Regions from separate parts of the Pseudodesulfovibrio piezophilus C1TLV30 genome, predicted to be linked through region 1. Evidence: riboswitches for the same ligand, from Rfam matches in the RefSeq annotation. Region 1 holds a riboswitch; the other holds the start of a gene.

Region 1 (7,524 bases):
GAGGGGATGTGGAACAGAGCATTCCGGCCATGGAAATGACCAAATGGTTTGACTCAAACTACCATTACATTGTGCCTGAACTGTCCCGGCACACCCCTTTCAAAAAGAACAACGGCCAACTGCTGGCCGATGTTCTGATGGCGAAAGACCTCGGCTATTCACCGAAACCTGTTCTGGTCGGCCCGATCACCTTTCTCATGCTGGCAAAAGAGGTCGATGGAAGCACACGGTGGGACCATCTTGAACGCATGACAACGGTCTATTGCGACATCCTTTCAGAACTGGCACCGCACAGCGCATGGATTCAAATTGACGAACCAATCCTGTGCACAGACATCCCCGAGGAAGCGCGCACGGCTTTCCCCTTCGCCTATGCCAAACTCAAGGCCGCGGCCAAGGGCACACCCCTGCTTCTCACGTCCTACTTTGGTGAACTTGACGACAATCTTGACCTGGCCCTTTCACTGCCGATCAATGGACTCCATATCGACATGGTCCGAGGACCGGACCAATTGACAACGGTCCTATCCAGAATTCCACCCAATCTCACTCTCTCCCTGGGGTTGGTGGATGGAAGAAATATATGGAAAACCGACCTCGAAGCAGCATCCCACACCCTGAACACTGCGAGGCAGACTCTCGCTACAGACCAAATCATGGTTGGCTCAAGCTGCTCGCTTCTGCATTCCCCTGTCGATATCACCGTCGAAGAGAATCTAGACCCGAAATTGCGTGACTGGATGGCCTTCGCCGTACAAAAATGCGACGAGATTGCAGCGCTCAAGCAAAACATGCTTGAATCCGCCCCACCCCGACTGATCAAGGAGAACAAGGCTGCACTGGAAGCTCGGGCAATTCATGCAGATGTTATGGACTCAGCCACCCGCAATAGAATTCAGGCTTTGACACCGGAGATGTACACTCGCACATCGCCTTTTGCCGCACGTTCCCTTGTGCAGCGAGCACGATTCAAACTTCCACTCTTTCCCACGACAACCATTGGCTCCTATCCACAGACGAGCGAAATACGGAAGACACGACTGAAATTCAAGAAAGGTGAGATAAGCGAGTCAACCTATACAACAGCAATGCAGTCCCATATCGCAACAGTGGTTGATCGGCAGGAGGAATTGGACCTTGATGTTTTGGTTCATGGGGAACCCGAACGAAACGATATGGTCGAATACTTTGGCCAACAACTCAAGGGATTCTGCTTCACTTCCAATGGCTGGGTGCAAAGTTACGGGAGCCGATGCGTCAAGCCGCCCATCATCTTTGGTGATGTATCACGCCCTGAAAAAATGACCGTGGCTTGGGCCGATCATGCTCAGAAACTGACCGATAAGCCTCTGAAAGGGATGCTGACAGGGCCGGTCACGATCCTCTGCTGGAGCTTTGTTCGCAACGACATACCCCGGAGTGAAGTATGCCAGCAGATAGCATTGGCCATTCGCGATGAAGTGCTTGATCTGGAATCCGCCGGTATCGGGATTATCCAAATAGATGAAGCAGCGTTGCGTGAAGGAATGCCACTTCGCCACAACGAGCATGAGCACTATCTGCGCTGGGCTGTGGACTGCTTCCGGCTGACTTCTTCCGGCGTGAAGGATACCACTCAAATACATTCGCACATGTGCTACAGTGAGTTCAATGTCATCATGAAATCAATTGCCGAGATGGATGCCGATGTCATCAGCATTGAAGCGAGTCGTAGCGGCATGGACCTGCTCGAAGCCTTCAAAGCCTACCAGTATCCAGCTGAAATCGGGCCGGGTGTCTACGACATCCACAGCCCGAGAGTCCCTTCGACAGACGAAATATACTCACTCCTGCAAAAAGCTCTCACGGTGATTCCTCCAGAGAGATTGTGGATAAACCCTGATTGTGGTCTGAAAACCCGAGACTGGCCTGAAACTTTGGAGTCTCTGAAAAATATGGTCTCAGCAGCCAAACGCCTGAGAAAGGAATACGAATAAGTGTCATTTTCCTGCGCCTGGGTCAGATGACTCCGGCGCAGGAATCCAGAATTCCAGCTCAAAAAAAGAGTTTTTTATCTGTTGTATTTCAATATACTAAACACATATCTTCCCATAATGTTCTCAAATACTCTCTCAACTTCATCCACCTCCTTGCACTCTCTCGGAGCTTACGCTACCTTATCCCGATCACGATGTCCTTCAGGTGGCTGTTGAGCCATAACAGGGAATCCGGTGTGAAACCGGAGCGGTCCCGCCGCTGTAATCCTCAAGAGAAAAACCGACTCCACAAGCCACTGCCGCACGGCGGGAAGGCGGAGCGGACGAGGAAAGCCAGAAGACCTACCTGAAGCGTTTCTTGCCGGATGCGGTCCGCGGAACCCGCAGATGGATACGAACGTGTACACCCGACAAACTGTTGCCGCTTTTCCATGATTCTGTCATCGAAATTTTCTGGCAACCACACGAGCAGTTCACCGAGAGACTCGTCTCTCCTTGAACCAGTCCGCGCTGACTGCTTGCAAAGAGATACTTATGCCTATTCAAATTCAAAAACGCGACGGATGCATCGAAACATGGTCGACCAAACGTATTGGCGACGCAATCTTCAAAGCTCTCAAAGGAAGTGGAATCAAAGATCCCCTCCTTGCGGAACGCCTGGCCGGAAAAGTTGAAAAGAAACTTATCGGCGTCGACTCCCCTGAGCAGGAGCAAGTCCAGGATATGGTCCAGCAAGTGCTCATGGAAGCCAGACTGTACAAAGTTGCCGAACGCTATATCATATATCGTGAAAAACGTCGGGAAATGCGGTCACAAGACCAGGCTTTTCTCGACATCGCCAGCGTCACTGAGAGCTATCTGAACAATGTCGATTGGCGCGTCAGTGAAAACTCGAACATGGTCCATTCCTATCAGGGGCTTATCCTGCATATGGCTGGCTCGGTTCAGGCCCGCTACATGCTGGAAAAATACCCGGAAGAAGTCCGTATGGCCCATACCCATGGGTACTTTCACATCCATGACCTCTCATTCGGACTGGCCGGATATTGCTCTGGATGGAGCCTGCGAGACCTTCTTCTGGAAGGATTTAACCTCCGCGACCGCTGCTCTTCCACTCCAGCCAAGCATTTCGATGCCGCATGCGGCCAAATAGTCAATTTCCTCGGCACCCTTCAAAACGAATGGGCAGGTGCCCAGGCATTCAACAACGTGGATACCTACCTGGCACCATTCATCCGGCATGACGGACTTGGCTATACCGAGGTCAAGCAACAGATTCAAAAACTGCTGCATAACCTCAATGCCACATCCCGCTGGGGTGGCCAAAGCCCGTTTACCAATTTCACGTTCGATGTGGTCCCCCCTGCCCATATAGCCAAGGAAGCGATCATTATCGGCGGGCAACTCCAGGATTCCACCTATGGGGAATATGCTGAAGAAATGGCCATGATCAACAAGGCGTTTCTCGAAGTCATGCTCGAAGGTGATGCTGACGGACGAATCTTCTCCTTCCCTATCCCCACGTACAACGTGACCGAAGATTTCCCATGGGAATCAGAAGAGGGGAAACTCCTCCTGAAAATGACCGCCAAATACGGTGCTCCCTACTTCCAGAACTTCATTAATTCCGACCTGAATCCGGAAGACGTGCGCTCCATGTGCTGCCGCTTGCAGATGGACCTCCGTGAAATTCGCAAGAAAACAGGTGGCCTCTTCGGTGCCGGAGACCTGACCGGCTCTATTGGTGTAGTCACTTTAAACCTGTCCAAACTGGCCTACCTCGCCCACAATGAAGAAGACTATTTCGAACTGGTGACCGAATATGCTCATTTGGCCAGTGAATCATTGGAATACAAGCGAAAGATCGTTGAAAAAAATCTTGATGCCGGCATGTTCCCGTTCTCCCGCCGCTATCTCAAGAACGGATTCAAAGGGCATTTTTCGACCATCGGTCTGATCGGTGGACACGAAGCCTGCATGAATCTGCTTGGAAAAGGTGTCGACTCGGAATCCGGTTCAAGACTGATGCAGCGTACCCTCAATCTCCTGCGGAAGCTGGTCGTGGAATTCCAGGAAGAAACCGGAAATCTCTATAACCTTGAAGCTACCCCAGGAGAAGGAACCTGCTACCGCCTGGCCAAGATAGACAAGGAACTCTACTCGGACATTTATACTTCCGGCGGAGAAACACCTTATTACACCAACTCCACCTTGCTTCCCGTGGGGGCGAGTTCAGATGTCTTTTTTGCCCTGGAACATCAGAACAACCTTCAGACTCTCTATAATGGCGGGACCGTCTTCCACACCTTCCTTGGTGAAGCAGCTCCAGATGAGGAAAGTGTGAAAAGCTTCCTGCTCAAGGCCATGAGCAAGACGAAAATTCCGTATATCTCTGTCACGCCGACATTCTCAGTGTGCGAGGACCACGGATATATATATGGTGAACACTTCGATTGCCCGACATGCAACAAGGAGACAGAGGTCTATACTCGTGTTGTCGGCTATTACCGCCCTGTTGGACGCTGGAACAAGGGCAAGCAGGAAGAATACAAAGATCGCATCGAATATACGCAAAAGACATTCTGCGCAACGGCATAAAACAACGGAAACGCTCCAATGATCCTTGACGCCAATCAGATCGCCGCTATCCGGCAACGGAACGATGAGGAAGTACGCAGGGGAAAACGTGGTACACACGGATACCCGGCGCAGACTGTCCAAAATCTGCTGCACACGATCGAGGCATTGAAAAAGGAAAAACGGAAATGGAAAAAGCTGGCCCAAACGCGCGGTAAGGCTCTAGGGACAATCAGCGAGTTGGCAAAAGATTCCAACGGACAATGAACCGGCTTCAAAAGCGTCTGCCATGCCACAAGTGGCACCACGCTCTCTTCCGACTCAAAACGAACAAGCCCTGCAATACCACAATGCATTGCAGGGCTTGTTCTTGCCTAAAAAACCGAATCGCTTCTGAAAATGCCCTCGATCAATCCCACAGCTGGACCGTATTGAGCACTACAGAGAGGGACTTGAACCAGAATTCGACGGTCTCGCCTGGCTGAAGGGCAAGGGAATCTGCTCTATGTGTCGAAACAAGAGCGCAAACCTCAGTCCCATCAGGAAGTTGCCCTAATATTTCAGAGATAACCGTTGCCCCGGTAACACGCATGACTCGGGCAGAAAATCGATTGCGAGCACTCCCTACCGGAGTGTGCAGACTCTTTATGACATTGACCAATGGCGCCTTGACTGTCGCAATAACCGGAGTCCCTTCCGTTATCTTCAAATTACGCAAACTTTCCGCCGTAATAACTGCGCAGACTCTGATACCGGATCGGGTTTCGAGCACGACTTCAGCCATAACCGCATCAAAGGTTATCTGAAGGACATGCCCAATAAAGGAATTTCGAGCGCTTGTCCTTTGGCGCATTGCCTGATGCGCTGAATCCACTATGGACCGAATGTCTTCCCGTGAGAACTGTTGGAAATGTGCTGTTAAATCGAGTGAAGACTGACCAAGAATATCCTTGACAATGGTGATGGGGACACCGGCTCGAAGCATTTCTATAGCTCTGGTATTACGGAGGGCATTGGGACCAACCAGCTCTTTTGGCAATCCACATTCCTTTCCTCGCGCATAGCAAATACGCCGAAAATACCCTGGGTCAACATGAAAGAAACTTCCCCGAAGTCCACACCCCATAGGACTCTCCAGGATATCCATTACTTCCGAATAAAAATCTTCTGCCAACGGAACCTCGCGAACTCGATCCCCCCCTCCGAGACGAACCAGTGGCCCGCTTTTATCAAAAGCTTCTGTGTCATCAAGAGATAAGACCTCTCCCAAACGCGCTCCTGTATGCCGCAGAAGCACAAAGATAAGCCACATTCGCTCACGCGCCAACACACTGTTGGCGCGTTTTGCTACCCCCTTCCAGTCAGTAAACGCTTTTTCCAAATGACGAATTTGAACGGGTTCAAGATAACTGACGTGTTCCGATACGCTAAAAAACTCTCGTGGACAGGTCTTGTCAGTTCTTTTCATGGCTCTCACTGCTGCATCTATATCGTCAAGTCACGAGTTTGCAGTTTCTCGTGACGCGCTTGCCGAAGAGACGCACAAACCATAGGGAATTTACGAGAATGGTACAAGGTGGGGATGCAAAAAACCTATAACCGACCAGGAAAGGAGGAAATATGTCTCTGTATATTGATATTACAAAAAGATTGAAACACTTCACTCTCTCCACGTCCTTTTCCTGCCACCCTGGACAACTGACCGCCATTGTCGGTCCATCCGGAGCGGGGAAAACATCACTGATTCGACTTATAGCGGGTCTTGAAGCGCCTGACACAGGAACTCTTTTTTTCAATAACACACCGTGGGTTGAGATGCACAAAGGATACTCCATGCCCACAAACAAGAGAAAAATAGGTCTTGTCTTCCAAGAATATACTCTTTTCCCACATATGGACATCCGCCAAAACATCAACTTCGGAGCATCAAACACCATCCATATTGATGAGTTGATGCACACCTTTGGAATCTACCATTTACGGCGAGAGCGCCCACACAGCATATCCGGCGGAGAAAGGCAGCGGGCCGCATTCTGTCAGGCTCTTGCCAGCCAGCCGGATCTTCTTTTGCTGGATGAACCTTTTTCCGCTCTGGACGTTAAGACACGCTCTTTTTTATGCGGTCTTTTGGCTGACCTTAAGACTTCGCTCAATATCCCCATCATCCATGTCACTCACGACCTGCGGGAGGCAAATTTACTCGGTGACGCTATTATGGCTCTAGAAAATGGCCAGATAGCGCCAGACTGGCTCTCTCGCCAATACCACCTGCACAATAATCTCCTGTATCCAAACACTTCAGCATATTTATAAAGGAATTCTCATGTCACAGCCGCGTGCACTTTGTGCCTCACTCCTCCTCCTTCTAATAATGATTTTGCCTGCCCACGCTGAAAATGCTGTGATTGCATCCGGCGCTGGGTACAAGAAAATGGTCAACGCCCTTAACGCCGCCTACAAACATGAAACCGGAAGGTCGCTTGATATCCTATTCGGGAATATGGGGCGTGTGCTCATGCTTGCAAAGCAAAGCGGCAAGGTTGATCTCGTCTTAGGCGATGAGTCTTTTCTGGTGGGCAATAACCTTTCCCTGTCGGTCCGGCAGGAATTGGGAAAGGGAAAACTTGTCCTGGCATTCGCAGAATCTAGCGCTTTCAGCACAGAAAGCGACCTTGATACTATCAAGGCACAGCGTATTGCACTGCCTGATTTCAAAAAGGCTGTTTATGGTAAAGCGGCACGGGAGTACTTAATCAACAGTGGACGGCTTCCAAGGATACAACCAAAACTTGTGGAAGTAGCGACTGTACCACAGGTATTTTCTTATCTCACAACCAATGAAGTCGATATGGGGTTTCTCAATCTGACACACGCGCTCAATGTGGCAGATAAATTGGGTGGATTCGTTGTCATCGACGAATCACAATACTCACCGATACACATTATGACAGGTCTATTGAGGACAAGTCGC
Region 2 (7,524 bases), 1.5 Mb from region 1:
CGGCATGGAAAGATGTGATTCCCGGTATAGCCTGGAGGCGTGTGTCAGGATTTGTCGCTAGAAGCGTTCTCTGAAGATATCCGTAGGTCGAGTATGTCAGAGGATCGCCCAAGGTGATGAATGCCGCATTTTTTCCGCTGTCGAGAACAGTGGCAACTTCCTGTGCATTTTTTTCCCAGGCTGCTTTGAGTTCTCTCTCATCCTTGGTCATGGGGAAGCCAAGGTGGATGACCTGAACGTCAGCCTTCAGATGTGGTTTGGCAATGGAATATGCAGTGGAATAATCATTTTTAGTGGAGGCGGCGGCAAAAATGACATCGACTTCGCCTAGGGCGCGTACTGCTTTGAGGGTCAGTAGTTCCGGGTCGCCGGGGCCGACGCCTATACCGTAAAGAGTGCCTTTCATGGTCAATTCGTTATCCTTTTCTGTTACTGTTTTCGGGCTTGCCGAAGGGGGATTTTCTAATGATTGCCTGTTGGATGGAGCAGGCGATAGACGGTATCAATGCCTTTGAGCAATCGCATGGTTGGCCGGGAAACAATATGTTCATCAACGAGGAATACGTTGCGATCTCGGACAGCCTTGATACGTGATGAAGCGGGACCGGAAGCGATATCACGGACGCTGACTTCATTCATGGGGCCGAATTGGGCAAGATAAACATCAATATTGGCTGATTTCATCAACATCCTTTCCATGCCGTATGATGCGATATTGGTTCCATGCCGAGGCCTGGCGTCATAGGCGATATTGATGCCTCCGGCCATTTCAACAACAAAAATTGGCATGGAACTGGGAGAGAATGTTGAATATTTTCTATGGATGGATTCGAAGAAGACGTGGGGGCGTTCTTCCTTGGGGATACGATTAATCCGCTGCATATCCATCTCCAATCCCTCTTTGAAATTGCTTACCATTCTTTCGGCCTGGAGTTCTCTGCCTGTCAGTCGTCCGAGGGTGCGCCAGTATGTGTACATGGCATCAATGGTATTCGGTTGCAGGGCCAATACCTGAATACCGTGTCTTTTCAGAGCACTCCAGAGAGCTGGGTAGCCTCGGGACTGCATAGGGCGGATGAGGACGAGGTCCGGTTTGGCCGCGAGAAACTTTTCGACACCGTCGTGGGTGCTGAATTGCTCTTTGCTCAGGGCGATGGAGGGATAGTCCTCATTTTGTGTTACACCGATGATTTCGTCTTCGAGGCCGAGGTTGAAGAGGTTTTCCGTGTGTGCGGCATAGAGGGAGATGATACGGGTAAAAGGTTTTTCGAAAAAGAAACGAGTTCCCACATCATCACGCATTTGTCCTGCGTGAGCAGAGGTACAGTACAGAAGGAGAAAAAAGAGAGTGAAGAGAAAGCGTTTCAACGGTTATTCCTTGTATTCATAAATTATGACGTGGGTGTTCAATTCAGATTCCCACACATGGGCGGTGACTCCGAAGACTTCTTGTATGGTTTCGGTGGTCAGGGCTTCGGAGGGAGTGCCGAAGGAGTGGAGCGTCCCGTCGTTCAGAACCATGATCCTGTCACAATGGGCTGAAGCCATGTTGAGATCGTGCAGGACTGCGACGATCGTATGGTTTTCCGTATGGGCCAGTCGTTTGAGTTCGGCCATGGATGCCAAAGTATGCCGAATGTCCATACTCGAAGTGGGTTCATCGAGCAAGAGGCCCGGTGTGCTCTGTGCCAGGGCTCGTGCAAAGATCGTCCGCTGCCTTTCCCCACCTGAAAGATGGAAAAGAGCACGATTTCCCAGAAGGGTTATATCCATTGTGTTCATGGCTGCTTCAACGGCTTCTCGATCACCTTTCGTAGGTCGGGAGAACCGGGGAATATATGGGTGGCGACCCATGAAAACGATCTCTTCGACCGTGAATGGAAAATTGAAATTGAATTCCTGTGGCACAGTGGCGGTCAAGCGTGCCAGCTCTTCTGAAGAAAAGGTTTCCATGGGTGAATCGTTTATCAGGATACGCCCGTTTTGGGGTGAGAGGTGCCCGGCAACAAGGTCAAGCAGCGTGGATTTACCACTGCCGTTTGGCCCGACAATGGCATGGAAATATCCCGGTTCGAAAGTGACATTCAGGTTATGCAGGACAGTGGAAGAGTCATATCCGAAGTCGATACCCTCAAGGGTATAGGTGACCTTATTCATATCGGCGCTCTTTTCCTGCCCTGCTGAAAATCCAGCAGAAAATTGGCCCGCCGATGAGCGCGGTCAAGACTCCAATGGGAACTTCATGGGGCAGGATGGTACGAGTCAGGGTGTCGGCCCCGAGCAGCAGCAGTGCTCCACCGAGTCCGGAAGCTGGGATCAGCCATCGGTTGTCAGAACCAACGAGCAGGCGCATGAGATGGGGGACAATGAGCCCTACAAAACCGATAATGCCGGAGACCGAAACGCAGACTGCGCTGATTAAGGAGGCGGTCAGCAGAAGAATCAACCGTGTTTGCCGGGTATTGACGCCAAGGCTCCTGGCGGAACGTGATCCGAGACTCATGATATTCAGATCTCGTGAAAAAAAGAGGCACAGGGCACATCCTGTCAGCGTCGTCCCCATAGTCAGAGTGGCATCGATCCATGTTCGGGATGTCAGGCTCCCCATCAGCCAGAAGACGATGGACGCCACGCGTTCATCAGCCATGTATTTGATGAAGCTTATTCCGGCAGAGAGAATGGCGGAAACAATAACACCGGATAGGATAAGGTTAGATGGAGTGAGATCTCCGTCCCTGCCGGACATGGCAAAGACGGCGAAGAGAGTTGCAGCGGCGCCAATGAAAGCCATGAGGCAGAGCGTTGCCGGACCACAGAAATTCAGGCCGAGAAGCAATGACAGTGCAGCTCCGAAGGCGGCTCCTGAGGAGACTCCAAGGGTAAACGGATCAGCAAGCGGATTGAGAAGTAATCCTTGAAAGACCGTTCCGGAGAGAGCCAGCCCGAAACCGACCGCAACCGCAGTCATGATCCGAGGCAGACGAACATCCATGACAATGCTGATATGCAGAGGATCAATCGGTATCGCCGCTTCCCGTATTTCCCCACAGAGGATTCGGAAGACCTCACCCGGAGTAATGGGGATGAATCCCATGCCGATGGACATGATCATCAGAAGGCCCAGAACCAGGGTCATTCCGATAAGGACCAGCCCCCGTGGGGCATGGATACGAAAAGCGGCGAACATGTATTCAGCTACCGCAGGAGATGCTTTTGAGACATGGCATCGTTGAGATGCGCGGCATAGATAGCGGCCCAGGAGTCCACGGAGCCAAGACCACGCAAGCGTGTTGTGACGGTAAAACCTGCCTGAGTAAGCATTGTTTTCCATGAATCGTCTTCACTACCAGCCATATCATTGGTTGCATGATCTCCGGCGACAATCATGAAAGGTTGCAGAAGGATTGTCCGTTTTCCTGATTTTTTAAGGTCGGCCAGCATGTCGTTGAAGTCGGGAAATCCTTCCACGCAGGCGACAAATACAGGGTATTCATGGGTGGCCCGCATTTCGCGTTGAAATTCAGCGTAAATACCGGTGGAGAAGAAATCGTTGCCGTGGCCCATATACACCAATGCGGCATCAAGCTTCCGGGCTTCGTCAACATCGCCCTTGAGTGCTTGGACAGCAACGGCAATATCTTCGGTATAGGGATGTTGGTCGCCGGGCATGCCGAGGGCCGGTCTTCCCAGAGCCAGCTTTTTGAAAGGTTGGGATTTTGCTTTGACTGTCCTGATGGAGCGCAGGCTGGTCATCAGGTTTTTGAGGTCCTGAAATTCCTCACCTGCGAAGACATGCAGGGATTGAACTGTAATATCTTTGAAACCGTCATTCTGGAGTTCCGCTATCGTTGCCAGTGGGCTTTTCACTGTGAGCATTTCTTGGGGAATACTCGTATGGGCTTTTTGCCATTCCAAATCATTTTGACGTCCATGCCAGATGGAACGGATGATACTGGAAGTGAAAGCCAATCGGACAGGAATATCCGGGTGCGCTTTTTCAATGGTTGATTTAATATTCAGGATCGAACCAAGAGCTTGAGGATAGGATGTTCCAAAAGCCGCAAGGACAATTGCTTTTTTTGTTGGTCCCTCTTTATGGTGCCCTGCTATAGCTGCATTTGGAAAAAGCAGGAGGCAAGCCAGAAGCAATGAAAGCGGGATAGAACGGTGCCTGGAAAAGATCATGTTTCCTCCCTGGAAAGGAAGGGCTGTTAGGGGGAAATAAAGAAACCCCTCCCTCAATATCTTTTGAGGAAGGGGAACCGTTTTTTCCCTTCAGAATACCTGTGGCGGCAAGCCCACGTACCACCGAGGCAAACCAATATCGTTTTCAGGCAGGTCTTCCGGCTGGCTCCTCCTGTTTTCGCCTTCCCAGTACTTGGACCAGTGGCATGTCAAGAAAACAGTTCGGCAGAGCGTCACGGCGGCGGGTCCGCTCCCGATTCACACGGGATTCCCTATCAAGTCCATTCGGACACCTGAAGGACTGTCTACTATGCCTTTTAGTGGAGTCACGTCAAGGTCTGTTGGTTCTCGGTATGCAGTCTGTCCTGGAAGTTCTGGAGCATCTCTTCAGTATTGATAACCAAGGCATCGGATTCTCCCATCATGCCAAAGCCGAGAATGGGAACATGGAATATTTCTTCTATTGGGACGGTAAATCCTGTTATCACGACTTGTTGCTGTTTGAGCACTTCGTCTACCAATATGGCCGCTTTGTAATCCCCGACTCGTACCACGATGGCTTGCGCCATTTGAATATCGGTGATCTCTGGTTCCAGATCAAGTAGGTCGGCCAGCCGGAGTAAAGAATGAATTTCGCCACGGACATCGACGGTCTCCCTGCCATCGGGCAGATGCACGACTTCGTGGTTTCGTGGCATGTAAATTTCAACAACATCGCGGCTGGGAACGATGAATGTGTCGCCACCAACCTTACAGACCAAAGCATCGACAATTCCTTCATTGGCTGAACGATCCAATGGGATGGAAATGATGAAGGCAGCTCCTTTTCCCAATTCACTTTCGATGAGCACATCTCCATCAAGGGTGTTGCGAATGGAGTTGACCACTGCGTCCATGCCAACGCCACGTCCTGAGACATCCGTGATTTTTTCAGCTGTGGAGAAGCCGGACTGGAGGACAAACTGGAGGATTTCGTCGGTCTTGTATTCTGTATCCGGTTCAGCGAGGCCTTTTTCAATGGCTTTATTCAGGATACGGTCCGGGTCGAGACCACGCCCGTCATCACGAACCTCAATGAAGGCGTTATCTCCTTTCCTCCAGGCGGTGAGCGTCACACGCCCGACTTCATTCTTGCCTGCTTCGAGACGCCCTTCAGTCGTTTCAAGTCCGTGATCCACTGCGTTTCGCAAGAGGTGAACCAAAGGTTCATTAAGGCTTTCCACGATAGTTTTATCCAGATGAAGGTCATCGCCATGCACGGTAAAGTCGAGCTTTTTGCCGATTTTTTGGCTTAGACTTTTTACCAGTCGATGCATAGGCATGAATATTTGCTTTAGCGGCACAAGGCGGATGGCATCCACTTCCTGTTGCAGCAGGCCGATGACATTGTCCAGTTCACGCAATGAAGAACTGACTCTGTCAAGATTCATGGTTCCGCCTTGAGCTATGACAGCGTAAGTGACCATGAGTTTGCCGACCAGTTCTATAACTCTGTCCAGGCGGTCAGTCGGGACGCGGATGGAAGAGATGGCCTGGGATGACGAAGCCTTTTCCTGGCGTGTTTTCCCTTTTGCCGGCTCGTTTGCTTCCGTTTCTGCGGGAGGGGAGGGAGAGGCTGCGGTCGGCATTTCCGTTTCGGCAGGTTCTTCTTCAAACGCCTTGGCTGCCTCTTCTTCAGATTCTTCACGAAATTCTTTGGGTGCTGAGGGGCTTCTCTCGGTTATTCCCAATGCGGGAGAGCCATCCTGAAGATACCCTCCCATGGCGAAGAGAAATCGTTTCTGTGCTTCACAAATTCCGAGCATGGCGGTGATTATATCGTCATTGATTGGGGTAATCCCATCAACAAGCATATCAAGCAGGGCTATGACGCCAGCACTGGAAAGCTTCATATTAGACAGCCCCAGTGCATCAACGGCCCCATCGGCATTTTGCCCGGTCGCCGCCACGTCGAGAATTTGTTTCTCGATATCTTCAATGCACTGAATAATGCTGTCCTGCATAGATTCTCCCGCAGACTATTGAGTTGTAAAATAAGTGTCTCGGTCCGGGTAGACCGCGATGGTCGAATCAAAACCCCAGCCATAGAGCGTTTGTTTTGCATCGGCAGTCAGGCAACATGTGGCTATCTTGAAAGTCGTGCCCATACTTGCCACTGCCCCCCATGCTGTTGAGCCGAAAGTGAGGACTTCCGAAAGATCGAGAAGAATACGGTCTCCCGGTTCAACTCCCATGATGGCAGACAGGATAGGCTTGTACTGGAGTTCAAGGTGGACTCGTGGGTCCTTGACATGCACGATGGTGACGTCTTCTTGTATCTCCACGGAAACCCCGGCTCCGACTGTTTCCGTCTCTGTCTGCCCGCTGCTGGAGGCTGCCGTGATCAGACCAAGTACCTCTTCCTGTTCCTCTTCATCGACATCGTTGTCTCTGAGTTGTTCAAGAACCTGGAATATCATGTTGACCCCACGCGAGAGCAGCGTGACGTTCTCGGGAGAACTGACGACCTCACCTGCCTGAACCTTTTTCAGGAAGTCTTCGATTTTGTGGGTGAAGTGTGACGCGGGTTCAAAACCAGCCATGAAGCCGGTGACCCCTTTAATGGTATGCAGAGGGCGGGCGAGGATTTCAATTCCTTCGCTTATATTGGAGCCTTCCAACATCTCCAATCCCTCCATTACCTGGGGGTAATACTTGTCATTGACCTCGGAGAAGAACTCCTCGACCATTGGGTCATCACTCATAGAATCGTTCCTGTGTTATTTGTTCAAAAGTCCGAGTTTTTCTAGCTCCCTGTACAGTTTTTCCTTGGCAACAGGTTTGACGATGTAGGCAGAGGCTTCGCCATCGTAAAAAGTTCTGATAACTGTTTGCGGATCATCCAGGGCCGTTGTCATGATGACTTTGGCCTTTGGGGTGAGGTGCTCTTTTTCTTCCATGGTGCGAATTCGGTTAAGTGCTTCTATCCCATCGACTTCCGGCATCATGATATCCATGAGAATCAGCTCATATGGATTTTTTTCGACATGTGCGAGTTTAAATGCCTCTACTGCTTCTCGCCCATTGACGACAATATCAACATCGAAGAGTGTCATCAGAAATGACCTCAAAACTTTTCGACTCAAAAACTCATCTTCCACTATGAGCGCTCTCATCTCGTTCTCCCGTATGCAGCATGATACGTACGCTTCAACATCTCTTTTCGTATGTAATCGAAAAATTTGTCAATATGGTGATTAAAAAATATAACGAACTTGTTTGTTGCAGTTTGACCCATTCCGATTTTTCCTCTCATGTCCAGTCCGCTTCCAGTTACTATGGGGGTTTCGATAGACTAGT

What was found. Region 1 has a riboswitch for cobalamin ahead of BN4_RS06855 (ribonucleoside triphosphate reductase). Riboswitches for the same ligand answer to the same signal wherever they lie in the genome.
Region 2: it holds a riboswitch for cobalamin, as region 1 does, so the genes downstream of both, BN4_RS16375 (sirohydrochlorin cobaltochelatase) here and BN4_RS06855 (ribonucleoside triphosphate reductase) in region 1, are expected to answer to the same signal.

The regions. Positions count from the first base shown of each region.
Region 1 is NC_020409.1:1,425,192-1,432,715, forward strand. Features, by position in the region: gene metE (5-methyltetrahydropteroyltriglutamate--homocysteine S-methyltransferase) at 1-1,976, shown strand, start outside; cobalamin riboswitch at 2,163-2,340, shown strand; gene BN4_RS06855 (ribonucleoside triphosphate reductase) at 2,511-4,574, shown strand; gene BN4_RS06860 (hypothetical protein) at 4,593-4,820, shown strand; gene BN4_RS06865 (TOBE domain-containing protein) at 4,963-6,021, opposite strand; gene BN4_RS06870 (ATP-binding cassette domain-containing protein) at 6,174-6,866, shown strand; gene modA (molybdate ABC transporter substrate-binding protein) at 6,877-7,524, shown strand, end outside.
Region 2 is NC_020409.1:3,549,909-3,557,432, forward strand. Features, by position in the region: gene cobI (precorrin-2 C(20)-methyltransferase) at 1-406, opposite strand, end outside; gene BN4_RS16360 (ABC transporter substrate-binding protein) at 463-1,368, opposite strand; gene BN4_RS16365 (ABC transporter ATP-binding protein) at 1,372-2,157, opposite strand; gene BN4_RS16370 (FecCD family ABC transporter permease) at 2,150-3,187, opposite strand; gene BN4_RS16375 (sirohydrochlorin cobaltochelatase) at 3,196-4,185, opposite strand; cobalamin riboswitch at 4,317-4,497, opposite strand; gene BN4_RS16380 (chemotaxis protein CheA) at 4,512-6,188, opposite strand; gene BN4_RS16385 (Hpt domain-containing protein) at 6,204-6,929, opposite strand; gene BN4_RS16390 (response regulator) at 6,945-7,340, opposite strand.